Parafrankia discariae: one gene and its partner. The protein of the gene in region 1 interacts with the protein of each later gene in a pairwise test. Links are inferred from orthologs where the notes say so. Each region holds a gene or a part of one and is shown on either strand. Other genes may lie near its edges. The genes, in order: B056_RS0101975 and ftsZ.

Evidence for each region.
Region 2: the proteins of B056_RS0101975 (region 1) and ftsZ interact in binary tests that used the Escherichia coli proteins (3 or more experiments, as listed by UniProt). The link is inferred for Parafrankia discariae from one-to-one orthologs.

The regions. Positions count from the first base shown.
Region 1 is NZ_KB891102.1:463,404-476,129, reverse strand. What follows is about bases 132-3,072. They hold B056_RS0101975 (rod shape-determining protein), read left to right. Parts: upstream 132-1,056; coding sequence 1,057-2,088; downstream 2,089-3,072. Other genes in these bases: mreC (rod shape-determining protein MreC), read left to right, coding at 2,370-3,072; ndk (nucleoside-diphosphate kinase), read left to right, coding at 132-522. Outside these bases: more of ndk, read left to right, coding at 109-131; more of mreC, read left to right, coding at 3,073-3,362; rod shape-determining protein MreD, read left to right, coding at 3,370-3,906; mrdA (penicillin-binding protein 2), read left to right, coding at 3,903-6,245; rod shape-determining protein RodA, read left to right, coding at 6,349-7,584; B056_RS0101950 (TIGR03960 family B12-binding radical SAM protein), read left to right, coding at 7,630-9,684; B056_RS0101945 (TIGR03936 family radical SAM-associated protein), read left to right, coding at 9,668-10,429; B056_RS0101940 (Rne/Rng family ribonuclease), read left to right, coding at 10,543-12,726. UniProt on the Escherichia coli protein: Forms membrane-associated dynamic filaments that are essential for cell shape determination. Acts by regulating cell wall synthesis and cell elongation, and thus cell shape.
Region 2 is NZ_KB891102.1:242,713-258,656, forward strand. What follows is about bases 13,117-15,944. They hold ftsZ (cell division protein FtsZ), read right to left. Parts: upstream 15,431-15,944; coding sequence 13,802-15,430; downstream 13,117-13,801. Other genes in these bases: B056_RS0101065 (YggS family pyridoxal phosphate enzyme), read right to left, coding at 13,117-13,124; pgeF (peptidoglycan editing factor PgeF), read right to left, coding at 13,121-13,795; murC (UDP-N-acetylmuramate--L-alanine ligase), read left to right, coding at 15,737-15,944. Also shown: B056_RS0101010 (ABC transporter permease), read right to left, coding at 50-1,048; B056_RS0101015 (ABC transporter ATP-binding protein), read right to left, coding at 1,045-2,007; B056_RS0101020 (DUF6308 family protein), read right to left, coding at 2,153-2,797; B056_RS0101025 (hypothetical protein), read right to left, coding at 3,090-4,028; B056_RS0101030 (RluA family pseudouridine synthase), read right to left, coding at 4,424-5,365; lspA (signal peptidase II), read right to left, coding at 5,362-6,129; ileS (isoleucine--tRNA ligase), read left to right, coding at 6,536-9,808; B056_RS43405 (hypothetical protein), read right to left, coding at 9,912-10,067; B056_RS0101050 (DivIVA domain-containing protein), read right to left, coding at 10,074-11,129; B056_RS0101055 (YggT family protein), read right to left, coding at 11,224-11,478; B056_RS0101060 (cell division protein SepF), read right to left, coding at 11,585-12,142; more of B056_RS0101065, read right to left, coding at 12,153-13,116. UniProt on the Escherichia coli protein: Essential cell division protein that forms a contractile ring structure (Z ring) at the future cell division site. The regulation of the ring assembly controls the timing and the location of cell division.

The DNA of each region.
Region 1 (12,726 bases):
GGTGAACGTCGACCCTGTAGGTTTGCCGGGGGCCAACCGGTGTCGCGCAGGCGCGGTCCGGGCGCCCTGATCACGTCGAAGATGACGAAACGATTCTGAAGGAGTCCCGTGTCCGCCGAGCGCACCCTCATCCTGGTCAAGCCCGATGGCGTCAGCCGCGGCCTCGTCGGTGAGGTCGTCGGCCGCATCGAGCGCAAGGGGCTGAAGATCGTCGCTCTCGAGCTGCGCACCCTCGAGCGCTCGGTCGCCGAGACCCACTACGGCGAGCACGCCAGCAAGCCGTTCTTCGGCGAGCTGGTGGAGTTCATCACCTCCGGTCCGCTCGTCGCGCTGGTGGCCGAGGGGCCCCGCGCCGTCGAGGCCCTGCGTGGCCTGATCGGTGCCACCGACCCGGTGAAGGCGGCTCCCGGGTCGCTGCGTGGTGACTTCGCCCTCGAGATCGGCCAGAACCTCATCCACGGGTCGGACTCGCCCGAGTCGGCCAAGCGCGAGATCGACCTGTTCTTCCCCGGCCTGAGCTGACCCGGCCGGCTCCGGCCGGCCTCCCCGAGGGTGGCCGGCGGCACCGTTGCGGGTGAACCGCCGGCCGCGCGGCGCCCCGTCGCGGCGGTACCCCGGTGGGGTCGCCGCGCGGGCCGCCCGTCCCGGTGGGCGTTTCGGCACCGATCCGGGGCGGTTGCGCCCGCGGCCCGGCGCCCGATCGGCGGCGCTGCGCCGCCCGCTCGGCAACCGTCCCGGATGGCGTGGCGCCGACCGGCGTGCCGTGCCCGCCCCGCTACGCGCGGGGTGACACGCTTCCCGGTCGGCGCGGTGACCCCACCGGGGGCGGTCTACGCTTTCAACTGCCCGGAACGTGTCCGGCGGGTCGCGCCGAACGACCTTGCGGTCGGTCGTCGTGACCGTGTTCTCGCGCGGCGCATCCGGGCCGTCCCGCCCGCTCGACGAACTCTGTACGCGTTTCGCGCGTCGGTCGGAGACGGGCCGGTCGGTGACGCCCGCGTGCGCCGCCCGGACCCGTCCCAACCGCGCGCCCCCCGGGAAGGCCGGCACCCGACGATGTCCAGTTCGCTGTCATTCCTCGGTCGTGACATGGCCGTCGACCTTGGTACCGCCAACACGCTCGTCTACGTCCGCGGCAGGGGGATCGTCCTCAACGAGCCCAGTGTGGTGGCGATCAACACGACCACCTCGGGCATCCTCGCCGTCGGTACCGACGCCAAGCGGATGATCGGGCGCACCCCGGGCAACGTGGTGGCCGTCCGTCCGCTGAAGGACGGCGTGATCGCCGACTTCGAGACCACCGAGCGGATGTTGCGCTACTTCATCCAGAAGGTGCACCGCCGCCGGCACTTCGCCAAGCCGCGGCTGGTGGTGTGCGTGCCCTCCGGCATCACCGGCGTGGAGCAGCGGGCCGTCAAGGACGCCGGCTACCAGGCCGGGGCCCGCAAGGTCTACATCATCGAGGAACCGATGGCGGCGGCGATCGGTGCCGGCCTGCCCGTCCATGAGCCGACCGGGAACATGGTCGTCGACATCGGCGGCGGCACGACCGAGGTCGCGGTCATCTCCCTCGGTGGGATCGTCACCAGCCAGTCGATCCGCACGGCCGGTGACGAGCTCGACACGGCGATCATCTCCTACGTCAAGAAGGAGTACTCGCTGATGCTCGGCGAGCGGACCGCCGAGGAGATCAAGATGGCTATCGGTTCGGCACACAAGATCCCGGACGAGCCGAGTGCGGAGATTCGCGGCCGTGACCTCGTCACCGGTCTGCCCAAGACGATCGTGGTGACCGCCGAGGAGATCCGCAAGGCCATCGAGGAGCCGGTGAACGCGGTGATCGACGCCGTGAAGGTGACTCTCGACAGATGCCCTCCGGAACTCTCCGGCGACATCATGGACCGCGGGATCGTGCTGACCGGTGGTGGGGCGCTGCTGCGCGGGCTCGACGAGCGCCTGCGGCACGAGACCGGGATGCCGATCCACATCGCGGAGAACCCGCTGCACTCGGTGGCGATGGGCTCGGGCAAGTGCGTCGAGGAGTTCGAGGCGCTCCAGCAGGTCCTGATCTCCGAACCGAAACGCTGACCGCCCCCCGGGGTCGGGAACCCGGCCGGCCCGCCGCTCGTCCGACCAGGAAGATCGACGGTCGCGGGCGCGCGGTGCCGTGGCGGCGGCGGCCGAGGGCGTTGTGACAGCGCCGGTCCAGGCTTGTCCGGCCGTTTCGGCGGCCGGGTGGCCGGCCGGCCCCGGCTCGAGGGCCCGCCGCGGCCCCGGTAGAAACATCACCGGAACATCGCGGCTGACCGTGGGCCGGCAGCCATCCGGACCACACGGCAGGAGGACGGCACCGGTGACGGAGGACCGACGTGGGACGTGACACCAGGCGCTCCCGCCTCGTCATCGCCGCGCTGCTCGTCCTCGCCTTCACGCTGATCACGCTCGACTACCGGACGGGTGACTCCGCGACCGGGGTGCGCGGGGCGCTGCACTCGGCGGTCGGTGGCGTGGAGAACGCGGTCACCACGGTGACCCGCCCGGTGGGGCGCACCGCCTCCTCGCTGACCCACCCGAACCGCTACCACGACCGCGCCGACCGGCTTGACGAGGAGAACGCCGCGCTGCGGCGCCAGATCGCCGACGGGGCCGAGATCGACCGGCTGGCGGGGCAACTGTCCGACCTGCGCCTGCTCGCGGACAAGGGCCAGTACACGATCGTCCCGGCCCGGGTCATCGCGGTCGGCGACGTCACCGGCATGGACTGGACGGTGACGATCAACGCCGGCCGCCGGGATGGCCTCGCCGTCGACAAGGTCGTCGTGAACGCGTCGGGCCTGGTCGGGACGGTCGCCTCGGTGACCGACAGCACCGCCGTGATCAAACTGCTCTGCGATCCGACCAGCCGGATCGGCGCCCGGCTGGAGACCACCCAGCTGCTCGGCGCGGTGGCCGGCGGCCAGGGGCCGAGCTCGCTGACCTTCACCCTTTATGACGCCTCGTACCAGGTAAAAAAGGGTGACCGTTTGGTGACGTTCGGTAGTCTTGACTATGTGGCGGGTGTACCGATCGGCGAGGTGACCAGGGTGGTGGATGTCGGCGGGCTCTCGCGCACCGCCGAGGTGCGTCCCTTCGTCTCCGTCGGCACGCTCGACCTGGTCGGCGTCGTGATCGGCGGCCCGCCGGCGGACCCGGGCGACCGGGTCCTCCCGCCCCGGCCGGCACCCGCGCCCGCCGCCGCGCAGCCGCCGGCTGGCCAGCCCGAGAACGGCCAGCCCGAGAACGGCCAGGCGCAGAACGGCCAGCCGCAGACTGGCCAGGCGCAGGGCGGTGCGGGCGTCCCGGCGGCCGAGGGCGCGGGCTGAGCCGGCCGTGTGGGATACCGGAAGCCCCGAGGAGAACCTGCATCCGCGCACGTTCGCGGCCGCGGTGGTGGTGCTGCTGGTCGCCGTCGTCCTGCAGGTCTCGGTCGTGGCCCGGCTCGGTGCACCGCTCGGCCGGCCCGACCTGGTCCTCGTCCTGCTCGCGATCATCGCGTTGATCGAGGGGCCGATGCTCGGCGCGGTCCTGGGCTTCACCGTCGGGCTCGTTGCCGACCTGCTGTCCACCCATGTGATCGGGCAGACCGCACTCGTCCTGTGCCTGGTCGGGTATCTCACCGGCCTGGTGATGAACGCGGCGGAGCGCTCGATCGTCGTGCCGCTCGCCGCCGTCGGTGCCGCGGCGGCGCTGGGCACCCTGGGCCACGCGGCGACCACGTCGATCCTGGGCGACGCGGCCCTCACCGGTGGCCAGGCCATCGTGCGCGCGCTCGCCGCCGGGCTCTACGCCCTGCTCGTCACGCCGTTCCTGTTCCCGCTCGCGGCGGGGGCCTCCCGCCGCCTGCGCGGGGATCGGAGGCGGGTGTGACCGACCGGATGCGGATCCGGCTGCTGATCCTTCGGGTCCTCGTGCTCTCCCTGCTGGTGACGCTCGGCGCCCGGCTGTGGGTGCTGCAGATCCTCGACGGCGAGCGCTACCGCCAGGTCGCGGAGACCAACCGGGTCCGTGAGGTGGTCACCCCCGCCACCCGGGGCATGATCGTCGACGACGAGGGCCAGCCCCTGGTGCGCAACCGCACCTCGCTGGTCATCTCGGTCAACCGGTCGGCCATCGACCGCCAGGCGGACAAGGGCAAGGCCGTGCTCGACCGGCTGGCCACCGTCATCGGGGCGCCGCTGGCCGAGCTCGAGCAGCGGGTCCGCTTCTGTTCGGCCACGGTGCGGGCGCCCTGCTGGAACGGCTCGCCCTACCAGCCGGTCCCGGTGGCGAAGGACGTCACCCCGGCGCAGGCGCTCGCGGTGATCGAGCACCCGGACCGCTTCCCCGGCGTGTCCGCGGACCTGCAGGCCGTCCGCGAGTACCCGAACGGCGGGCTCGCCGCGCACGAGCTGGGCTACCTCGCCCCCGTCTCGCAGGAGCAGCTCGACAAGCAGGGCGACGAGAAGGGCTACCACCTCAACAGCCTGATCGGCGTCTCCGGCCTGGAGTACACCTACGACGACGCGCTGCGCGGCGCGGACGGCGTGGAACGCCTCGAGGTCGACCGGTTCGGCCGGGTCGCGGGCACCGCGTCGACGACCCCGCCGGTCAGCGGCGACCACCTCGTGCTCAACCTCGATCTCGACGTCCAGCGCGCGGCCGAGGAGGCGCTGGCGAAGACGCTCGACTCGCTCGGCGGGGGAGCCCGCTCCGCCTCCGCGGTGGTGCTGGACGTGCGCACCGGCGGCGTCGTCGCGCTGGCCAGCCTGCCGTCCTACGACCCGTCGGTGTTCGTCGGCGGTGTCTCCCAGAACGACTACGCCGCGCTGTCAGACCCGGCCAACGGCACCCCGCTGCTGTCCCGCGCCTTCCAGGGCTCGGCGGCGGCCGGGTCGACGTTCAAGGTGGTCTCGACCGCCGTCGCCATGCAGAACCTGGGCGCGACCGGTGACCAGACCTACGACTGCGCCCCGACTCTGCAGGTCGGCGACCAGATCTTCCACAACTTCGACGGCTCGTCCGCGGGCCCGATCACGCTGCACCAGGCGCTGGTCATCTCCTGCGACGTCATCTTCGACAAGTTCGCCTACGACGCCTGGGTCGCCGACGGCGGGCTGCGCAACGGCCGTGGCCCCTACCCGGAGCCCAAGGAGTACTTCATCCACATGGCCGAGGCCATGGGTTTCGGCCGGCGCACCGGCATCGACCTGCCGGGCGAGACCGCCGGCTCCGTCGTCGACCGGGCGGACGCGAAGAAGATCTGGGAGGAGCTCAAGGACTCCTACTGCCGGCGCGCGCAGAACGGCTACCCGGAGGAGTCCGACCCGACGAAGGCCGAGCGCTTCCGCAAGTACGCGGCCGAGGCCTGCGTCGACGGATACCTCTACAACGCCGGTGCGGCCGTCCAGTTCGCCATCGGGCAGGGGCAGTACCTCTCCGTCAGTCCGTTGCAGCTCGCCACCGCCTACGCGGCCATCGCGAACGGCGGGACGATCTACCAGCCCACCCTGGCCAAGGCCACGGTCTCGCCGGACGGCAGGGAGGTGAAGCCGATCGAGCCGAAGGTCGTCGGCAGGCTGCCCGTCTCGCCGGAGATCCTCGCCTACATCCGGGGCGGCCTGACCGGGGTGACGACCGAGGGCGGCGGCACGGCGACCGGGGTGTTCGCCGACTGGCCCAGCGACATGGTCCCGGTGGCCGGCAAGACCGGGACCGCCGAGGTCGAGGGCAAGGGCGACACCTCGTGGTTCGCCTCGTTCGCCCCGGCGAACGACCCCCAGTTCGCGGTCGTCGTGAGCATCCCGGAGTCGGGAACCGGCGCCGAGTACGCCGCGCCCGTGGCCAAGGAGATCTACCAGGCGCTCTACGGCGTCGGGCGTCCCGGAGCGGTACCCGGCGGCAAGCCACCGGCCGAGCTGCCCAAGCTCAGCCGTGACGGCACGTTCGCCGCGGCCTCCGGCGCCCCCGCGGCCGCTCCCGGCACGGCCGGCACGACGGCCCCGGGTGCGGCGCTGCCGGGATCGGTGCCGACGGGCACGGCGCCGGCGGTGCTCACCGGCACGGCGCCGGCGGTGCTCACGGAGACAGCGCCGGCGGCGCTCACGGGAACGGCGCCGGCGGTGCTCACGGGTGACCAGAGCGGTGAGCCGGCCGGCGGCCCGGTGGCGGCGGGTGCGGCGGCAGGTGAGCGGGAGGCGCGGGCGCGCGGCCCAACCGGCCGCGGCTGACAACGAGACCCGGCAGCGAGAACAGCGACCACGGCACGGGAACCACGGCAACGGGAACAGCGGGCGGCGAACGGCCGTCCACCGGTGGCAGGGGAGGCGAATGATGACGCAGGAGCAGGGGCCCACCGCGCTGCGTTCCTCCCCGGTGCTGGTCCGGGGGCGGATCGGGCAGCTGCGCGACCGCGCCTCGGGGCGGCACTCGCCGCTGCGGCGGCTCGACTGGGTTCTGCAGATCAGCGTGATCGCGCTGGCCCTGCTGGGTGCCCTGCTGGTCTGGTCGGCCACCCGCCAGCGGCTGGAGGAGGCCGGGGGAGACCCGCAGACCTTCCTGAAACGCCACCTGCTGAATCTGATGATCGGCCTGCTGCTCGGGGCCGCCGCGACCCTGGTGGACTACCGGATCCTGCGGGCCTACGCGCCCTTCGTCTATCTCGGCTCGCTGGTCGGTCTCGTCGCCGTTCTCGTGGTCGGCACCACCGTCAACGGGGCCCACTCGTGGATCGTGCTCCCGGCCGGCTTCCAGCTCCAGCCGTCGGAGTTCGCCAAGGTCGCGCTCGTCGTCGGCGCCGCGATGATCCTCGGGGAGAAACACGAGGACCGGCACACCGGCATCCGCCGCGGCGCGCCGGGCCACGGCGACGTGCTGCTGGTGCTCGGCCTCGCCGTCGTGCCGATGGCCCTGATCATGCTGCAACCCGACTTCGGCACGGTCATGGTGCTGGTGTTCGTCACCCTCGGGATGCTGGCGGTCAGCGGCGCGCCGCGGCGCTGGGTGCTGGGCCTGATCCTGTGCGGGGTTCTCTTCGGCGGGGCGATCCTCCAGTTCCACCTGCTCAAGCCCTATCAGGAGGCGCGCCTCACCTCGTTCGTCTCCGAGAACAAGGCGGCGTCGTCGACCGGTTACAACGTCGACCAGGCGATGACCGCGATCGCCAACGGCGGCATCACCGGCCGTGGTCTGTTCGAGGGCCAGCAGACCCAGGGCCAGTTCGTGCCCGAGCAGCAGACCGACTTCGTGTTCAGCGTCGCCGGCGAGGAGCTCGGCTATCTGGGGGCCGGGGGTGTGATCGTCCTGCTCGGCGTGGTGCTCTGGCGGGCGCTGACGATCGGTTTCCACTCGCAGGACTCGTTCGGCGCGCTCATCGCCACCGGCGTGGTCTGTTGGTTCACCTTCCAGATCTTCGTCAACATCGGCATGTGTCTCGGCGTGATGCCGGTGACCGGCCTTCCGCTGACATTCCTGTCCTACGGCGGTTCCTCGATGTTCGCGAACATGATCGCGGTCGGGCTGCTGCAGAATGTCCGCCTGCGCTCGCGCTCCGACCCCTACGCGCTCTGAGGCCTGAGGCGGTCGGCCACGCTGCGGTGCCGTAGGCTCGCGGGCATGTCCGGACAGTCGCTGTTTCCCCTCCTGGAGCCGCTGCTCCCACGGGTCCGGAAGCCCGTCCAGTACGTCGGCGGCGAGGGGAACGCGGTCGTCAAACCCTGGGGCGACGCCGCGGTCCGCTGGTGTCTGATGTACCCCGACGCCTACGAGGTCGGGCTGCCGAACCAGGGCGTCCAGATCCTCTACGAGATCCTCAACGAGCAGCCGGACGTCCTCGCCGAACGCACCTACTCGGTCTGGCCGGATCTCGAGGCCCTGATGCGTGAGCACGGGATACCGCAGTTCACGGTGGACGGCCATCGCCCGGTCGCGGACTTCGACCTCTTCGGGGTCAGCTTCTCCACCGAGCTCGGCTACACGAACCTGCTCTCGGCCCTGGATCTCGCCGGCATCCCGCTGCACACCGCGGACCGCGCGGCCCCGGGCGACGGCCTGGCCTGGCCGATCGTCATCGCCGGCGGGCACGCGTCCTTCAACCCCGAGCCGATCGCGGACTTCGTCGACGCCGTCGTCATCGGTGACGGCGAGCAGGCCGTCCTGCTGATCACCGACCTCACCCGCGCCTGGAAGGCCGCCGGCTCGCCCGGCGGGCGGACCGAGCTGCTGCACCGCCTCGCCCGCCGCAAGCTGGTCTACGTCCCTGGGTTCTACGACGTCACCTACCGGCCGGACGGGCGGATCGCGGCGGTCACCCGCAACCGGGACGAGGTCCCGGAACGGCCCGCCAAGCACACCCTGACCGACCTCGACTCGTGGCCGTACCCGAAGGCGCCGCTCGTGCCACTGGCCGAGACGGTGCACGAGCGGCTGAGCGTGGAGATCTTCCGCGGCTGCACCCGCGGCTGCCGGTTCTGCCAGGCCGGCATGATCACCCGTCCGGTGCGGGAACGCAGCATCACCACCGTCGCCGAGATGGTCGACGCCGGGCTCGCGGCCTCGGGTTTCTCCGAGGTCGGCCTGCTGTCGCTGTCGAGCGCGGACCACAGCGAGATAGGCGAGATCGCCAAGGGCCTGGCCGACCGCTACGAGGGCACCAACACGGCGCTGAGCCTGCCCTCCACCCGGGTGGACGCCTTCAATGTGACCCTCGCGAACGAGTTCTCCCGCAACGGCCGCCGCAGCGGGCTCACCTTCGCCCCCGAAGGCGGCTCGGAACGGCTCCGTAAGGTCATCAACAAGACGGTCAGCGCGGAGGACCTGGTCCGCACGGTCAGCACGGCCTACGCGAACGGCTGGCGGCAGGTGAAGCTCTACTTCATGTGCGGCCTGCCCACCGAGACCGACGAGGACGTCCTGGAGATCGCGGATCTCGCCCGCGAGGTCATCCGGGCCGGCCGGCGGGCCAGCGGTCACCGCGACATCCGGTGCACCGTGTCCATCGGCGGGTTCGTCCCCAAGTCGCACACGCCGTTCCAGTGGGCGGCGCAGGCGTCCCACGAGGTGACCGACCGGCGCCTCAAGCTGCTGCGGGACACCGTGCGCGCCGACCGGGAGGTGGGCCGGGCGGTCGGCTTCCGCTACCACGACGGGCGCCCGGGCATCATCGAGGGCCTGCTGGCCCGCGGTGACCGCCGGGTCGGCCGGGTGATCGAGCGGGTCTGGCGCGACGGCGGCCGCTTCGACGGCTGGAGCGAGTACTTCTCGTTCGCCCGCTGGGAGGCGGCGTGCGAGGCGGAGCTCACCGGGCTCGGTGTCTCGCTGGACTGGTTCACGACCCGCGAGCGCGACGAGCGCGAGGTCCTGCCGTGGGACCACCTCGACGCCGGCCTCGACCGTGACTGGCTGTGGGCCGACTGGCAGGAGGCCCTGCGCGCGACCGAGCTGGACGACTGTCGCTGGACGCCCTGCTACGACTGCGGGGTGTGCCCGACGATGGGAACCGAGAACCAGATCGGGCCCACCGGGCGCACCCTGATCCCGGTGATCCCGGTGGGGCCTCCTGCCGGAGCGCCGGACCCGGCCGCCGCGGCCGGTGCCGGCACCGGCACCGGCGCCGGCGGGTCATCCGCTGTTCCGTCCGACCTGGCGCGGGCAAGTGCCTCGTCGACCTGAGGGCCCGCCGCCCCCGCCGGTGGTGGCCCGGGTGCGGGTCCGGTTCGCCAAGCGGGGGCGGCTGCGTTTCCTCTCGCACCGCGACATCGCCCGGACCTTCGAACGCGGCCTGCGCCGGGCCCGGATACCGGTCGCGTTCTCGGCCGGGTTCAGTCCCCATCCCCGGGTGTCGTGGGTCGGCGCGGCGCCCACCGGCGCCGCGAGCGAGGCCGAGTACTTCGAGGTCGCGCTGTCCGCGCCGATGGAGCCCGAGCAGGTCCGCGCGGCACTGGACGCGGCGCTCCCACCTGGGCTGGACGTCCTGCACTGCGTCGCGGCGGACAGCCCGCCACTGCCCGACCGCATCGACGCGTCCCGGTGGCGGCTGAGGATGCCGGGCGTCGCGGCCGCCGATCTGGACGTCGCGGTGACCGAGCTGCTGGGCCGGGAATCGCTGACGGTCGAGCGGGCCACCAAGGACGGACGGCGTCGCGTGGACGTGCGCGAGGCCGTGGTCTGGGCCGTTTGCCGTGCAGAGAACGACACCTGTGCGATACTGGACGTGGTCGTACGGCACACGACGCCCGCCGTTCGACCCGACGACGTGCTGACCGCCCTTTCCGCGGTCGCCGTCCTCAGCGTCCCGGTGCCGCCCGAGCCAACACGACTCGAACAGGGCCGGTTGCGCGAGGACGGAACGCTGGCGGACCCGCTGGTACCGGACCGCGACGAGGCTGCCCGGCTGGTGGGTCAACTCGGAGCGTGATGCAGGGCGTCGCAGGATTGCCGGCGGCACCACCGTCGGACCGAGACAGTGGCTTCTGCGCGGCCGCGACTGCTGACACAGCGCGCCCGGGAGCCCGAGAGGCTTCATAACCCGTGCCCGAAGATCAGATCATCGAGGACAAGGCCACGCGCTCCGAGGCGGTGCCTGCCAAGGCACCGTCCCCCGGGACGGTGCCCTCCGAGACTGTGCCCTCCGACAACACCCCTGCGGCTGCCGCGGCCCCTGAGAGCGCGGTCGCCGAGACCGCGCCGCAACGTCCCGCCCGGCGCCGCCGCGCGGCCGGCCGACCAGCCGGGTCGCCCCCCGAGGAGGCGGGCCCGCCCGTCGCCCCGGCTGATTCCGCCGCGGCTGGAACCACCGGTGCCGGCGCCGCCACCGGTGCCGAGGCCGGCGGCGCGCCGGACACCGCGGTCCCGCTGGTCGAGGCCGCCGCCGAGCCGGCGCCCGAAGCCGCGCCAACCAAGCCGGCCCGGCGGGCCAGGACCACCCGGCCGCGCCGAGTGTCCCGGGAGGCCGGCGCGGCCGCGTCCGACACTCCAGCCACCTCTGCCTCCGCCGACGCCGCGTCGCCTGACGTCGTGTCGCCCGCCGCCGAGGCGCCCGACCTGAAGGCGCTCGACTCGAAGGCGCCCGTGACGGCGTCCCCCGAGACCGGGTCGCCCGCCGCCGCGGCGACCGCGGCCGGTGCGGACGTCACCGCCGACTCCTCCGGGTCGGCCGCGAAGATCGACGTCGCCGCGCCCGCCGCGCCCGCTGACACTACGGCGCCAGGCGAGGCGGCCCCCGCCGCGACCAAGCCGCGTCGGACCCGTGCTCGTCGGACGGCCACGAAGGTCGAGCCGGCCGCCGAGGCCGGCACGTCCTCGGGTGCGCCGGGCGTCGAATCCACCGCGCCCGCGTCATCCGGCGCGGACGCGGCGGTCGGGCGGACTCCCGCCGCCGCTGCTCCGGTCGCCGTGCCGGCCCCGGCTTCCGTGTCCACTCCGGCTTCCGTGTCCACTCCGGCTTCTGTGCCCGCCCCGACCGCCGTGTCGGCCCCGGACTCGTCGGCCGTCGGGGCCACGTCGCCGGTCGTGGCGGCCACCCCGCCGGCTTCCGGGCCGGGCGTCGACGAGGCCGGCGACCCGCTGGTGGAGCCGATCGCCGAAGCGGCGGCGGATACCACCGCCGAGGCGGGCACCGCCGGCACCACTGACACCACCACCGCGACCGTGGCCGCCGAAACCACCGGAACCACTCCCGTGGCCGGAACCGGGGCGGTCGCCGCCGCGCGGACCGCTGCCGCCGCCGAGGCGCCCGGCGCGTCCGAGCCCCCGCGGGCCGAGCGCACCCCGCGGCGACGCACCCGGGCGGTCGCCCCGACGTGGACCAGCGGTGCCGAGGCGCCGGCCCCCGCGCCGGTGACCCGGCAGCCGGCCCGGCGCCCCGTCGCGATGATCATGTTCCAGCAGCCGGAGCCGGCGGTCGTGGATCCGTGGCCCCGTCGCCGGCGCGCCGCCGACGACGAGGCGCCGGTCGAGCCCGCCGTGACCGGTCGCGGCGGTCTCCCGGGCGCGGACCTCGACGAGGCCGTCCCGGCCGACGAGATCGTTGACGCGGCCGACGACGCGGTCGCTTACGACACCGCGGAGTTCGGTGAGGCACTGGAGACGGACAGCGGCGAGCAGGCGTTCGACGGCGGCGAGTACTTGTCCGTCGACGGGGACGGGGACGCCGACGACGCCGGGCCGGGCGGCACCCGCCGTCGGCGCCGCGGCCGCCGCGGCCGTGGCCGGGCCCGTGGCGAGGACGAGATCTCCGAGACCAGCGACCTCGCCGACGAGTCGGGCGACGAGGCGGAGGAGCGTGACGACCGCGAGCTCGAAGCCGAGCCGGGGGAGCGCGAGCCCAGGCCCGCCCGCCGCCGGTCGCGGCGCGCGCCGGCGCGGGAGACGTTCGACGAGGCGGAGGAGACGGACTCCGACGCCGAGCTGGTGGCCGGAACCGATCCCGACGCCGACGAGGAGTCCGACGCCGAGGAGGGCGCGGACCTCGAGGACGGCGCCGACGACTTGGCCGAGGACGGTTCGGACGACGACCGCGCCGGCGGATCCCGGCGGCGTCGCCGGCGCCGTCGCCGCTCCGGGACCGGCGCGGAGACCACGCCGACCCCCGACGACCCCCCGAACACCGTCGTGCACGTGCGCGAGACGCGCCGGGACGACGACCTCGTCCGCGGGGTCAGCGGTTCCACCCGGCTGGAGGCGAAGCGCCAGCGCCGGCGTGAGGGCCGTGAC
Region 2 (15,944 bases), 220 kb from region 1 along the record:
ACCCGGCCCCGGGAACCGTCACCCGGGGCCGTTACCCGCGGACGGCCACTCAGGACCGGCCGGCGTACCGCAGCGAGCGCACGGCGACGACGAGCGCCGCCGCCGCGACCGCCGCGCAGACCGCGAGGTCGACCGTCACGTGCGCCCAGTCCACCGCCGGGGCGAACCCCTCGGCGAGGGCGTCCACCGCGTAGCTGCTGGGCAGCAGGTCACGGGCCAGCCGGCCGATGCCGGGCAGCCGGTCGGCGGGGATCACGCCGAGGAAGAGCACCACGCTCATGCCGAGCTGCCCGGCGACCGTGGCCAGCTCCGGCTTCGGCGCGAGCAGGCCGATCGCCGCACCGATCCCGGCCAGGCTGGCCCCGGCGAGCACCGTCACCGGGACGAGCAGCCACAGGCCGCCCAGGGGCAGCCCGTAGAGGAGCGCGCCCACCACCACGGTCACGATCGTGCCCGGTACCGCGAACGTCGCGTACGAGGCGGCCGTGCCGAGCACCACCGCGGCGCCGGGGATGGGCAGGGTCAGGTAGTAGTCGAGCGCCCCGGCCGCACGCAGGGCCCCGAAGCGCTGCGCGAGCAGGTTGAGCGCGACGAACGCCACGACGAGCACCGTCGATCCGGCCACGACGGAGGCCGCCGCGGAGTTGTCATCGATGTCGACGATGCCCCGCAGCAGGATCATGATCCCCAGGGACTGGAACGCGGCGACGAAGAGCAGCGGTACCCGGGCCACCCGGGCACGGGCCAGCTGCCCCCGGTAGACAGCCGACACCGCCGCCGGGAAGGCGGTCGCCGGGGGAAGCGGCACGGGCACATCCGCCGCGGCGACCCCATCGGCCTCGACCGCGGCCCCGCCAACGTCGGCGGCGGCCCCGCCGGCCTCGACCGCGGCCCCGCCGGCGGCCCGGCCCTTCCTGCCGCTCCTCTTCCGGTCCGCACGACCGGATGAACGGTTCTCAGGCGGCACGGCGGCCACCCCGACACCCGTCGCGGGCGGCCGGCCGGCCGGACCCGCCGGGGTGGCGGGGTGAGGTGTCGTCAGGGTCATGTCCGCTCCAGATCACGGCAGGTTCCGCCGAGAGTGAGATACACGTCCTCCAACGACGGAGTCGCGAGACTGAAGTCGTCCAGGGCGGCGAACGCCGGCCCCGTGGTGAGGCGGCCGAGGGCGTCCCGAGCCTCGGCGTGGGCCAGCCGGGTCGTCCACCGGCGGCCGGTCACCCGCGCCGTGGCGGCGAGCCGGGCCACGGTCGGGTCGTCGACCGGCGGGTCGTGCCGCCAGACCAGGTCCAGCCGGACGTCGTCGGAGACCGACGCCTTGAGCCGGCCCGGCGAGTCACAGGCGATCACCCGGCCCGCGTCGAGTACGGCGACCCGGTCCAGCACGGTCTCGGCCTCCAGGACGTTGTGCGTGATCAGCACGACCGTGGTGCCGCGCGCGGAGCGGCGGCGTTCGAGCGCCGTCCACACCGAGCGGCGGGCCACCGGGTCGAGGCCGGTCGTCGGCTCGTCCAGCACGAGCACCGGGCGCTCGCCGACCAGGGTGGCCGCGACGCAGGCGAGCCGGCGCTGCCCGCCCGAGAGGCGTCCGAGCGGCCGGTTCACGACCTCGCCCAGGGCGAGCTCCTCGATCACCTCGTCGCGCTCCCGGCGGGCGCCCGCCCGGGACAGCCCGCGCAGCCGCGCGGTCGTCTCCACCGCGACACCCACCGGCAGCTCGGCCAGCGCGAGGTCGTCCTGGCCCAGGTAGGCCGCCATCCGGGCGGCGGTTCCGGGCCGGCTGACGACGTCGTGCCCGAACATCGTGATCGAGCCGGTGTCGGGGCGGAGCAGGCCCATGAGCTGGCGGACGAGAGTCGTCTTGCCGGCGCCGTTCGGACCGAGCACGCCGAAGACCTCGGCCGGACGGACGTCGAGGTCGATCTGGTCGTTCGCGAGGACGGCGCACTCCCCGGCGCCGTGCCGCCGGGTGAGGCCACGCACGGCGTAGCTCAGCACGGCTGTCATTCTCGCAGCCGACACGCCGAGCGGAGGCCCGGGGCCGATGCCGCCGACGTCACACCGGCGACACCTACCACCGGCGTGACAGCCGGGTCACGTACCCGGAGCACCCCCACCACCGCCTCGCACCATGTCATCGGACCGGACGGGATCAGACCGCGCTGCTCATCCAGACGACGATGTCGAGGATGCGCAACGGGGTCACCGCCGGGCCGCCCGGCGGCACGAGGCCGGTGAGCCGGCGGAACTCGTCGGCGTTCTCCCGCAGGTCGTACTGCATGGCGCGGACGAGCAGCTGCATGTACTCCCGCCACGACCGCCCGTCGCGCGGCGACGGGGGGACGCACTCCTCGTGCTGGTAGAAGATCCGCACCTTTGAGTCGAACAGCGGCACCAGCGCCGGGCGCTTGCGGTGCAGCACCTTGGCGATCAGCGATCCCTTGACGTCGCGGTCGGCGACGTCGGGGTCGTCCAGCGGGTCGTAGAGCGCCGCGACCAGGTCGAGGGTCACCTCGTCCGCCTCGATCAGCTCGATACCCGGAGGCAGCCGGTCCAGCGCCCGCTGCAGCAGCGGGGTCAGCGCGGTCAGCGTGTGCATCCGGTCGAGGTCCACGTTCACGCCGAGCAGGCAGGGCGCCAGCAGGTCGCCGGTGCACAGCAGATCCGGGTCGCCGTTGGTGACGAGCCCGTCGTAGTAGGGGTACGCGTACCGCAGTCCCCGTTTGCGTGGCCCCAGGTACTCCTCGAGCAGGCTTTCCGCGTCGAAGACCTCCCGGGTGCCCCTGGCCAACCTCACCCGAGTGCCCCCTTCGTCGTCAGGCGGACCGTCCGTAGCACGGCCGCCGGTCAGGTCCCGCCACCCGGCCGTGCCGGTGGACGTCCCCCCTGGACCTGGTGCAATCCTGCCCTGTCCCGGTCGGACGATGGAAGACGACCCTCCTGACGGCCGTCGCGCTAGGCCGATCGCGGCGCCCGGCGCCCTCCCGCGCGCGGCGCGGGGGGCCTCGCTCCGCCCAGCCGTGCCCGCCCCCAACGTGCCGGGTGGGCACCTCGGGGGGTGGAACGCCGCCAGGCTCGCGGGCGGTCGCTCAGCGCTGGCCGGGCTGCAGCGGGACGAAGTGCACGGCCGCCGGTGAGATGCCGGGCGGGGCCGGGTCGACGACCCGCACCCCCGAGAGACGCCCGAGATCGACCAGCCGGGCCGCCGGCGCCCGCACGACCGCGGCGAACAGGCAGCCGCACCGGGCGCGCAGCGCGGTGGCCTCCTGCCGCGCGCGCTCGGCCGCGGCGGGGTCCGTGCTGTCGTGCGCGCGGGTGTCGGCGGCGGCGGCCTCGCTGTCGAAGGCGGCCGTGAGGTCCGCGACCGGGTCGCGGACGGTGGCGGCCGTCACCATCCCGTCCGGCGGGACGCCGAAGAACACCTCGAGCGTCCGGTAGGCGGTGAAGATCCGCAGCATCTCGTCCGGCGTGCGGTAGCCGGCCAGACTGACGACGGCGTAGAGGTCGGCGTCCGGAGCCGCCCGGGTCAGGCCGTCCAGCTTCGCCGCCGCCTCGGCGGTGTACGCGGCGGGCGACTCACCGGCGGCCGGGCCGACGATGACCGTGGGCTCGACGGGCCCGGCCGGCGCGTCGCCGGGACCTGGGCCGGGTGGATGGCTGCCGTCGGGATCGGCGCCACGCAGCATCGTGGTGACGGCACCGACGACGATGAGCACGACCAGCCCGAGCACCAGCAGCCGGCCGACGGCTTCCAGGACCCGCCCGGTGACGACACCGGCGCGTCCCGGCGGCGGCGGGCCGTCGCCGTCGGAGTACGGGCCCTCGCCCGCCGCCCGGCCGCGGCGCAGGCGGGCCCGGGGACGGTCGCGCGCGCCGGCGAGGCCGCCCGCGACCGCCGCGAGCGTCCGCCCGGCCGACGGGAGGGCGGCGTCGTCGACCCGGTCGAGCAGCCGGATCACGAAGCGTCCCGGCCCACCGGCCGCGCGGCCGTCGCCACCGGACGCGTCACCCGTGGGCGACGCGGACACGGCGGGCGACGCGGACATGCTGGACGCGGCGGGCGACGCGGGAGCATCTCCCGGACGGCTCCCGGTCAGGGGGGCCGCCCCGGAGGGACCGCCCGCCGAGGGCGCGTTCCCCGCAGGAGCGTCGACGGTCGGCTGATCGACCGCGGGCGGGTGCCCGGCTGCCGGGTGCCGCCCGGCGGGCGGATGCCCGGCGGTCAGGTGCTGTTCGGCGGGCGGCTCGTCGGCAGGTTGGTCACCGGACTGTGGATGACCGAAAGACGGGTCGCTGGCAGCGGAAGCGGACGCGGAGTCGACGGAGGCGGCAGGCGCGGGTTCGGCGGGCACACGGGCCGCCTCGGGATCGCCCCCCGCGGACGGCGCGGAGGGCGGGCCGGGGTCCGCGGGCACCGGTGTCCTCACGTCTGGTCGCGCAGCCGCTTCACCGCCTCGGCCAGGTCGTCGGGATCGGGGCTGGTGAACTCGACCCAGGTACCGTCCGCCGGGTGCGCGAAGGCCAGCCGGGCGGCGTGCAGCCACTGCCTGGTCAGCCCGAGCCGCTGGGCCAGCGTCGGATCCGCCCCGTAGGCGAGGTCGCCCACGCAGGGATGGCGCAGCGCCGACATGTGCACCCGGATCTGGTGGGTGCGGCCCGTCTCCAGCCGCACCGACAGCAGCGAGGCGGCGCGGAACGCCTCCTCGGTGTCGTAGTGGGTCACGCTGGGCTTGCCGTCCGCGACGACGGCGAACAGGCCGGGCCGGCGGGGATGGCGGTCGATGGGGGCGTCGACCGTGCCGCGCAGCGGGTCGGGGTGCCCCTGGACGACAGCCCGGTACTCCTTCTCGACCTCGCGCTCCCGGAAGGCCCGCTTGAGGAGGGTGTAGGCGCGTTCGCTCTTCGCGACCGCCATCGCCCCGGTCGTGCCGACGTCGAGGCGGTGCACCACGCCCTGACGCTCGGCCGGGCCCGAGGTGGAGACCCGGTAGCCGGCGGCGGCGAGTGCGCCGATGACCGTCGGACCGGTGAACCCGGGGGCCGGGTGGGCCGCGACACCGACCGGCTTGTCGACGACCACGATGTCGTCGTCGTCGTGCAGGATGCGCAGGCCCTCGACCGGGGTGGGCTCCATCGTGACGGGGCGGGGTGGGGCGGGCAGGGCGACGTCGAGCCAGGCGCCGCCGCTCACCCGGTCGGAGCGCCCGCGGACCTGGCCGTCGACGCTCACCTGGCCGTCGTCGACGAGCGTGGCCGCGGCCGTGCGACTCAGGCCGAACATGCGCGCGATGGCGGCGTCCAGGCGGATACCGTCGAGGCCGTCGGGCACCGGCAGCGAGCGCCGGTCGGTCTCGGCCGTGCTCACGCGCCACCTGCCCCGGCGCCACCGGTGTTACCCGGCCCGGTCGAGTCGGCTGGCCCGGGTTCGGGTTCGGGTGGCGGGGCGGTGGAGAGGCGCGTGCCGTCCAGGCCGATGCCGCGTAGAGAAAGAATGACCGCGAGCACTCCTCCGCAGACGATCGCCGAGTCGGCGACGTTGAAGATGGGCCAGTGGTGGATGTGGACGAAGTCCACGACGTGCCCGCGCAGCGGCCCGGGGGCGCGGAACAGCCGGTCGATCAGGTTGCCCAGCGCGCCGCCGACCATGGCACCGAAGACGAACGCCCACCCGACGGAGGCCAGCCGCCGCGCGGTCACCACGACCACCGCGACGACCGCCAGCGCGATCAGGCTGAGGATGACCGTGGCTCCGCCGGCCAGGCTGAACGCCGCCCCCGAGTTCCGGGTCAGGCGCAGGTCGAGCACGCCGGGGATGATCTCGATCGGCGCGCGCCCGGAGAGCCGGGCGACGGCGAGCAGCTTCGTGCCGATGTCCAGGGCGATCAGGCACAGCGCGGTCAGCGCCACGACGAGCACCGCACGGTGTGAGGCGACCAGGCGGTCCCGCCCGGGTCGGGCCGGGGCGCCACCTGTCGGGGCGCCGTCTCCCGCGCCGGCGACACCCGGGGCGCCCGCGCCGGCCGCACCGATGTTCGCGGTGCTCCCGTTCACGGCGCTCCCGTTCACGGTGCTCCCGTGTCCGGTGCTCCCGTACGGGACGCCCTTGTCCATCCCCGGCTCGGCCACCACACACACCACTGTACGGGTGCGATCTCACGGGTCGACCGCCGGCGATCCGCGGCCCGGGGCGCCGTTCGCCGTCGGCTACGCTGAAGGAGCGGAAAGGCTTTGACGGGACGAGTAGCGGCGGGCGCAGTCGCAGCGAGCCGGGGGTGGTGCGAGCCCGGTGGCCAGCGCGCCGCGAAGATCACCCTGAGCTGTCGGGAGAACAGGGCCCCGGGCCCCCAGTAGATCCGGCCGCCGCGGCAGGACAAGAGTGGCCGCTCGGCCGCCGTCCACGAGAGATCGTGGAACGCGCCGGGCGCGCAAGGAGGGTGGTACCGCGGTACCTCGCGCCACCACCGGCCCGCGCCGGTGTGCGGCGGGGTGTCGTCCCTCCGCCGGAGTGCCCCACCGCCGACGGAGACCAGCCACGATGAGTACCCCCGACGCCCCGACGCCCGCGTTCCGCCCACTGCCCGCGCGGGTCGACCTGCCCGCCTTCGAGCGCGAGACGCTGGAGCGCTGGAAGGATTCCAAGGTCTTCCACCGCTCGCTGCAGGCCGGCACCGACCGGCCGCTGTGGGTGTTCTACGAGGGCCCGCCGACCGCGAACGGCAAGCCGGGCGCCCACCACGTCGAGGCCCGGGTCTTCAAGGACCTCTTCCCGCGCTACCGGACGATGAAGGGCTACCACGTGCCCCGCCGGGCGGGCTGGGACTGCCACGGCCTGCCCGTCGAGCTCGCCGTCGAGAAGGAACTCGGCTTCACCAGCAAGAGTGACATCGAGGACTACGGCATCGCCGAGTTCAACGAGAAGTGCCGCGAGTCGGTGCTGCGCCACGTCGCCGACTTCTCCGCGATGACGGAGCGGATGGGCTACTGGGTCGACCTCGACGACGCCTACCGGACGATGGACACCTCGTACATCGAGAGCGTCTGGTGGTCTCTCAAGCAGATCTTCGACAAGGGCCTGCTGGTCGAGGACTTCCGGGTCACCCCGTACTGCCCGCGCGACGAGACACCGCTGTCCGACCACGAGGTCTCCCAGGGCTACAGCGACACCGACGACCCGTCGGTCTACGTGCGGTTCCCGATCGTCGAGGGCCCGCGCGGTCTGGCCGAGCGGGGCGCGCACCTGCTGGTGTGGACGACCACCCCGTGGACGCTGGTCTCCAACACGGCGGTCGCCGTCCATCCCGAGGTCGACTACGTGCTGGCCCGGGCCGCCGGCGGTGAGCTGCTCGTCGTCGCCGAACCGCTGCTGACCGCGGCCCTGGGCGAGGGCGCCGAGGTCGTCGAGCGCTTCACCGGCACCGAGCTGGCCGGCACCCGCTACGCCCGGCCGTTCGAGCTGGTCGCGCTGGAGCGCTTCGAGGAGGCCGCGGCGAAGACCGCCGTCGGCAGAGGTGCGGGGACGTCCGCCCGCCCGCACTCGGTGGTGCTCGCGGACTACGTGACGACCACGGACGGCACCGGCCTCGTCCACCAGGCGCCCGCCTTCGGCGCCGAGGACCTCGCGGTCTGCCGCGCCAACGGCCTCGGCGTCGTCAACCCGGTCGGGACGGACGGGCGTTTCCTGCCCGAGGTCCCGCTGGTCGGCGGGCTGTTCTTCAAGGACGCCGACGCGCCGCTGTCCGCGGACCTCACCGCCCGCGGTCTGATGTGGCGGGCGGCGACCTACACGCACAGCTACCCGCACTGCTGGCGCTGCCACACGCCGCTGATCTACTACCCGCTGCCGTCCTGGTACATCCGCACGACCGCCGTCCGCGAGCGGCTGCTCGCCGAGAACGCGCGGACGGACTGGCACCCCGAGCGCATCCGCGAGGGCCGCTACGGCGAATGGCTGCGCAACAACGTCGACTGGGCGCTGTCCCGCAACCGGTACTGGGGCACCCCGCTGCCGGTCTGGCGTTGCGAGGCCGATCCGGCCCACCTGACCTGCGTCGGCTCGCTGGCCGAGCTCTCCGAGCTGACCGGCACGGACCACTCGGCGCTCGACCCGCACCGCCCGTTCGTCGACGACGTGACCCTGCCGTGCCCGACCTGCGCGGCGACCGCCCGGCGGGTGCCCGAGGTCATCGACGTCTGGTACGACAGCGGCGCGATGCCGTTCGCCCAGTGGGGTGCCCCGCACCGCAACGCCGACGAGTTCGCGAAGCAGTACCCGGCGCAGTACATCTGCGAGGCGATCGACCAGACCCGGGGCTGGTTCTACACGCTCATGGCCGTGGGCACGCTGGTCTTCGACCGGTCGTCCTACGAGACCGTGCTGTGCCTGGGCCTGCTGCTCGACGCCGAGGGCCGCAAGATGAGCAAGCACGTCGGCAACGTGCTGGACCCGTTCGACCTGTTCGACCGGCACGGGGCGGACGCCGTCCGGTGGCTGATGCTGGCCGGTGGCTCACCGTGGTCGGACCGCCGGGTCAGCCACGAGTCGATCGAGGACATCGTCCGCAAGATCCTGCTCACCTACTGGAACACCGCGTCGTTCTTCGCGCTCTACGCGGGCGCGGCGGACTGGCGCCCGACCGGCGCCGACGGGTCAGGCGCGGGGGCCGCGGCCCCGGCCGACCGCCCGGTGCTGGACCGGTGGGCGCTCTCCGAGCTCGCCGACACCGTGGCCGAGGTGGACGCCGCCCTCGACGGCTTCGACTCGCTGCGCGCCGGGCGCCGCATCGCCCGCTTCGTCGACGACCTGTCGAACTGGTACGTCCGGCGCTCGCGGCGCCGATTCTGGGCGGGTGACCCGGACGCGCTGGCCACCCTCTACACCTGCCTGGACGGCCTGACCCGGGTGATGTCGCCGTTCACCCCGTTCCTGACCGACTGGCTGTGGTCCCGGCTGTTCGCGGGCATCCTGCCCGGCGCCCCGGACTCGGTGCACCTCGCCTCGTGGCCGCAGCTGCCGGCGGACCTCGTCGAGCCGGGCCTGGCCGAGCGGATGGACCTGGTGCGCAGAGTCGTCGAGCTCGGCCGCGCGGCCCGCGCCGCCAGCGGGGTGCGCACCCGCCAGCCGCTGCCGCGCGCGGTGGTCGGCTCCTCTGCGTTCGACGACCTCTCGGCGGAGCTGCGCGCGCAGATCGCCGAGGAGCTCAACGTCGTCGCCGTCGAGGCCGCGACCTCGGATCTCGTCGACATCAGCGTGAAGCCGAACTTCCGGGCGCTGGGACGGCGCTTCGGCAGTCGCACGAAGGCGGTCGCCGCCGCCGTCGCCACCGCCGGGGCCCCGGTGGACGGCCGACTGACCGTCACCGTGGACGGCGAGGCCATCGAGCTCGGCGGGGCGGATCTGATCGTCACCGAGACGCCGCGTGAGGGCTGGTCGGTGACAAGCGAGTCGGGTCTGTCGGTCGCCCTCGACCTGACCGTCACCCCGGAGCTGGCCCGCGCCGGGCTCGCCCGCGACGTGGTGCGCGTCCTGCAGGACGCGCGGCGGGCCGCGGGGCTGGAGATCACCGACCGGGTCGAGCTGCGCTGGGCGGCCAGCAAGCAGGACACGGTGGCAGCGCTGCGCGAACACGCGGCGACCGTCGCCGACGAGATCCTGGCGACGGTCTTCCAGGAGGCACCGGTCGAGGAGCCGGCTGACGCCGCGGGGGCCACCGCCCCGGCGGAGCCGGCCTGGCACCGGGGATCAGCCGCGGAACTCGGGCTGACCTTCGCCCTGACCAGGACGACAGCCGCGCCGCCGGTGGTTGGCTGACCGCTGCCCGCCCGCCCGCGCCGGTGGAACGCCCGTCGGCGCGGGCCTGGGCGGAGACAGCCGTGGTTTCCCGGCCCCGGCCGCGCGGCCGGGCGGGGTGTCGTCAGCCGCCGGCGCGCCGGACGGCCGCGACAGGCAGCAGGGCCGCGGCGAGGCAGCCGACGATCAGTGAGGTGTACGACCAGGTGGCCGCGCCGAACAGGCCGACCACGGCCAGCACCGCGGCGATGACCACCAGGGCACCGCTGACCATCACCATGGTGGCCTAGAACTCCTGCATGCCCGGGGCCTCGCGACGACCCGGGTCGAGGTCCGGACGACCGCCGTGACCGTTGCTCTCCCGCGCGAGCGTCGCGGCGCCCATCTGCGGGCCGCCCTGGAACGCCTGCGCCCCCACGTGCTGGGGCTGGGGTGGCTGGCCGCCACCGGTCTGCGCCATCCCGACGCTCGCGGGGGCCGGGGTGGGCGTCGGCGCGCCGGGGTTGAGCCCGGGGCGCGCCGGCATGCCCGGCCCGACGGCCGGCTGGGTGGGCATGCCGTCCAGGTCGCGCAGCTGCATCTCCAGGTAGGCACGCAACCGCGTGCGGTACTCGCGCTCGAAGGCGCGCAGCTGCTCGACCTGGCCCTCGAGGCGACGCTTGTCGTCCTCGAGCCCACCGAGCTGCTCGGCGACGTGCGCCCGGGCCTCACCGAGGATCCGGTCGGCGTCGGCGCGCGCGTCGCGGCGAGCCCGTTCCGACTCGGCACGGGCTTCCCGCAGCGCCTCGTCGGCGGTCCGCTGGGCGAGCACGAGCGTCCGCGCGACCCGCTGCTCGATGTCGGCGTCGTTCTGGCCACCGGCTCCCGGACCCGTGCGGGCCGGGACCTGACCGCCCCCGCCCACCAGCGCGGGCATGACCGCCGTCGGACCACCGGACACCGGCGGACCACCAGGCACGCCGGGGGCACCGAGACCGGGTCCACCCGGACCGCCCGGACCCGCGCCAGGCGGGCCGGCGGGCATCGGGGGCCGCTCGCGGGCGGCCTGGGCCGCCTGCGCGGCCTGGGCCTGCGCCTGGGCCAGCTGCCGGCGGGACTCCTCGAGCTGACGGCGCAGCTGCTGGTTCTCGTCGAGGATCTGTGCCGGGACACCGGGACCGCCACCGCCGGAGCGACGGGCCTCGTCGAGCTGCCTGCGCAGGTCGCTGCTCTCGTCGAGCAGTCGCGTCAGCTCGGCCTCGACCTCATCAAGGAAGGTGTCGACCTCGTCCTCGTTGTAGCCCGTGCGGAATCTCGTCGGGCTGAAGACCTTGTTCTGAACATCCTGCGGTGTCAGCGCCACGTTGCCTCCTCGTGCGGCATCGCCGCTCCCCGAAGAGAGGGCGGTCTGCGGGCAGTCTGCCTTGCCCGCACTCGCGGTGTGCACACGACCTCAGTCACAGCCTCTGCGCATAGCTCTGCAAAACGACGATCACTATGAAGAGAAGCAGGAAACCGAGGTCAAGCGCAACGCTACCTACCCTCAACGGCGGGATGAACCGCCGGATGAATCGCAACGGAGGGTCAGTCGCCGTGTACACGATCTCGAAGAGCAGGACCAGGGGACCGGTCGGCCGGAAGGAACCACTCAGCGCGAGCACCAGGTCGATGACCCACCGAGCGATCAGGAGCAGCAGGTAGGCCGTCAGCACCCAAAAGAGCAGAGTTCCAAGTGCGCTGATGGTGCTCTCTCCCGGGAGGACGAGGGGAAGTGGTGACGACCCTACTGGACGATCTTGCCCTGGCTACGACTGGTTGCTACGACTGGTTGTAGAACCCACCCTCGCGGATGCGTCGCTTGTCTGTCTCGGTGACCTCGACGTTGTGCGGCGAGAGCAGGAAGACCTTGTTGGTCACCTTCTCGATGTCGCCGCGGAGCCCGAAGATCAGCCCTGCGGCGAAGTCGACCAGCCGCTTGGCGTCGACGTCGTCCATCTCGGTGAGGTTCATGATAACGGGAGTCCCGTCACGGAACTCCTCACCGATCTGACGGGCCTCATTGTAGCTACGCGGCTGGAGCGTCGTGATCCGGTATGGCCGGGGCTCCTCCACCGGCGCCACCCGGCGCATCGGCGTCGGCACGGGCGGTCGCAGATGCTCCACCGGTGGGCGTCGCGGCATGGCGACATGCTCCTCACGTGCATCGATCCGGCGGACCGACCGGTCTATCGGTACCGGGTCGAGCGTGGCCCGCCGATCCTCCCGGACAGCGCCTCGGACGGCGTCGTGATCGCCGTCGTCATAGTCGTCGTCGAGATAGTCCTCGTCCTCCTCGGCGAGCCCGAGGTAGACCATCGCCCTGCGACCGAGCCCCATGGGCGCGACTCTAAGGGACACCGTGCCGTTCACCGAACAAAGCGGTGCCGATCCGAAGGTGTGTCGCGCCCTCCGCAACCGCGTCCTCGAGATCACCGGACATCCCGGCGCTGACTAGCGTCGCGGCGGGATGTTCGGAACGAAGTCGTTCGGCTACCTCACGGAGTCGCGCAAAGGCCGGCCTGGCGGGTGCTCCGCGTGGCGCGACAGCCATCACACCCGCCAGAACAAGCCCTTCGGAGCCGGCGACGAGCTCGGCGAGCGCCGGTACCTCCGCGGGCAGGGCGCCGCCGCGAGCGCCGTCCGCGGCCCCGGCGGGGGACTCGTTCTCCCTGGTAGACAGGGCGTTTCGCGCCCCGGGTGCACCCGGGGCGGCGGCCGGCCCCGCGAGGTCCAGACTGACCTGTATGCACACGGATATCTGACGACCACGTGCCGTTGCCGCCCGGGAAAGGGCCTCGACCAGTCGCGCTCGGTCCACCGACTGCACGCAGTGCGCCCAGCCCGCCACGGCCCGGGCCTTGTTGCGCTGGAGCTGGCCGACGAAATGCCAGACCGGCACATCGGGCCCGGTGGCCGACCCGAGGGTCGGAGCATGATCCACACGTGATGGACGCCATGCCCCCGACGTGTCGGCCAGCGGACTCGACTCCCGGGAACGATCACCATCGGACCACATCGTGTGCTCCTCCGGGCCGCCCGCGGCGGCGCCGGCCAGCGCCAGCCGGACGGCCTCGGCCTTCGGGCCGGCCTCCTGCTCGCGGTTCTCGGCGAAGTGCCGGACACCCAGCGCGACCAGCGCGAGGACGTCCTCGGCGGGCCGGGTCTTGCTGACGGCGATCAGGGTCAGCTCCGCCGGGTCACGGCCCGTGTCCCGGGCGGCCACGCCGATCCGGTCACGGACGATTGTCAGCCGCTCGCGCAGCTCCGCGAACCGGCGCGGGTCCGTCTCGCGGCCGGGGCCGGGTACGGGCCCGGTCACGGCAGCCAGGCGACGCCGGCGAACCGCCCGGTCCGCCCGTCGCGGCGGTAGGAGTAGAGATCACCGGACTCGGCACTGCAACGATCAGAGACCACAACACGGCCCACACCCGCCGCCGCCAGCTGGGCGCGCAGCCCGGCCCGGAGATCCAGCGCCGGGGTGCCCGAGCGGGTCCACGACCCGCTGCCCGGAACCTGCCGCTGGACGTCGGCGCGCATCTGGGCGGGCACCTCGTAGCACCGCCCACAGATCGCCGGGCCCAGCGTGACGTCGATCGACGCGCGGTCGGCCCCGAGCTCGTCGAAGATCTCCAACGTGGCCGTCAGCACACCCGCCGCCATGCCCTGGCGGCCGGCGTGCGCGACGCCCACCGCCGCCGGCGACTCGAAGATCACCGGCACGCAGTCGGCCACCAGCACCGCGAGCGCGACGCCGGTCGTGTCGGTGACCATGGCGTCGGCCTCGGGCTGCGGCCCGGGTGCCCGCACCAGGCTCACCCGGGCCCCGTGCACCTGCCGCATGAACTGGACCGGCCGGCCGACCCGGGACACGAGCAGCCGCCGGTTCGCCTCGACCGCCTCCGGGTCATCACCCACGTGGTCACCGAGGTTGAGCCCCGCGTACGGCGGCGCGCTCGTGCCGCCGTCACGCGAGGTCACCAGGAGGGGCACCGCCGCCTACTTGAGGAAGTCGGGGACGTCCAGCTCGTCGTCGTCGGCCACCGGGCGGACGGGGCGGCGCGGCGGGTAGGTCGGACGCGGGCCGGGACGGGCCGGGTCCGGGCCGCGGCCGGCCTGCGGCGGGGCGCCGCCGACCGGAGCGGCTCCGGGCCCGCCCGGGACCCCGTTGGGAGCGGCCCCGCCGGGCCCGAGCCCGGTGCGGGGCAGGCCCTGCGCCGAGGCCGCGTGGGCCGGAGCGCCGTGCCCGGGAGCCTGGTGGCTGGGAGCCGGATGGCCGCCGCCCTGGATGCCGGCAGCCGGCGCGGAACGGGCGTAGCCGCCCTCCCCGGCCTGGTCCGGGTGCTCCCGACGGGGCGGCCCACCCATGGGCCGCTGGTCGCCGGCGGAGCTCACCGCCGGCGCGCCGGCCTGGCTCGGGGCGCGGTCGTCGGGCAGCGGATCCGGCACGTAGTGGCCGACCTGCTGGCTCGTCGGCGGCAGGTAGGTCGAGTGGGTCGGCGCGGGCCGCGGCGGTGCCGGCACGTTCGGGATCGGCGGCAGCGCCGTGGTGCTCGGTGCGCCGCCCGGGCCCGGCTGGGCCGCCGGCTGGCCGGGGGCCCCCGGCTGGGGCGGGCCACCGGCCGCACCACCCGGCCCCGGTGGCCGGCGCTGGGTGGCGAGCGTGCGGGTCCGCCGGTCCTGCACGGTGTCGAACCCGGCGGCGATCACGGTGACCCGCACCTCGTCGCCGAGGGCGTCGTCGATGACCGCACCGAAGATGATGTTCGCCTCGGGATGGGCCGCGTCGGCGACCAGCTCGGCCGCGGCGTTGATCTCGAACAGCCCGAGATCGGACCCGCCGGAGATGTTCAGCAGGACGCCCTGTGCGCCGTCCATGCTGGCCTCCAGCAGGGGGGAGGCGATGGCCTGCTCGGCGGCGACCGTGGCCCGGTCGTCGCCCCGCGCCCGGCCGATGCCCATCAGGGCACTGCCGGCGTGCGACATGACCGTCTTGACGTCGGCGAAGTCGAGGTTGATCAGACCAGGGGTGGTGATCAGGTCGGTGATGCCCTGGACACCGGAGAGCAGCACCTGGTCTGCGCTGCGGAAGGCGTCCAGGACGCTGATGTCGCGATCGGTCATCGCGAGAAGGCGGTCGTTCGGGATGACGATGAGGGTGTCGACCTCATTGCGGAGGGTGTCGATGCCCGTGTCGGCCTGGGTCGCGCGGCGGCGGCCCTCGAAGGTGAACGGACGCGTCACCACGCCGATCGTCAGCGCGCCGAGTGAGCGGGCCACGTTGGCGACGACGGGAGCACCACCGGTGCCGGTGCCACCGCCCTCACCCGCGGTCACGAAGACCATGTCGGCCCCCTTGAGGACCTCCTCGATCTCCTCGCGGTGATCCTCGGCGGCCTGGCGGCCGACCTCCGGGTCGGCACCGGCCCCCAGGCCACGGGTGAGTTCACGGCCGACGTCGAGCTTGACGTCGGCGTCGCTCATCAACAGCGCCTGGGCGTCGGTGTTGATGGCGATGAACTCGACACCCTTCAGCCCGACTTCGATCATCCGGTTGACGGCGTTTACGCCGCCTCCGCCTATCCCGACGACCTTGATGACCGCGAGATAGTTCTGGGGGGCTGCCATGCGGTGTCGGTCCTCCAGCGGCGTCGGTGGGCGAGCAGGGGGGCTCCCCGGCTCCGTTAGCCCGCGGCCTTACGACCGATTGGAGCGGGGAAGCAGCCGAGCAGCCTCAACCTTCACCGTCAGCTAGACGGTTACAGTTATGTCAACTTCCGACTGTGGATCGGACAGTAGGCACGGCTTCGTCGGTGGTCAAGGACGCTGGCGGCGCGTCACACGGATGGGATTCGCGTCCCGTTCGTCACACCGGTCCCGGCTCGCCCGGGGCAGCTCCGCAAAGGCCCTGCCCGGTGGTGTGTACTGCGTGGCGTGACCGGTCCGCACTCCGACGACGCTCCGGCCGCTCCGGCCGCTCCGACCGCCCGCGCCGCCGCGTCGCCGCCCGTCGTCCCCGACCCCCGCGACCGCCCCAGGCAGCCCCGGCGGGTCCACTTCCTCGGCATCGGCGGCGCCGGACTGTCACCGCTCGCCCAGATCCACCTGGCCGCCGGCGGCCAGGTCTCCGGCAGCGACCAGG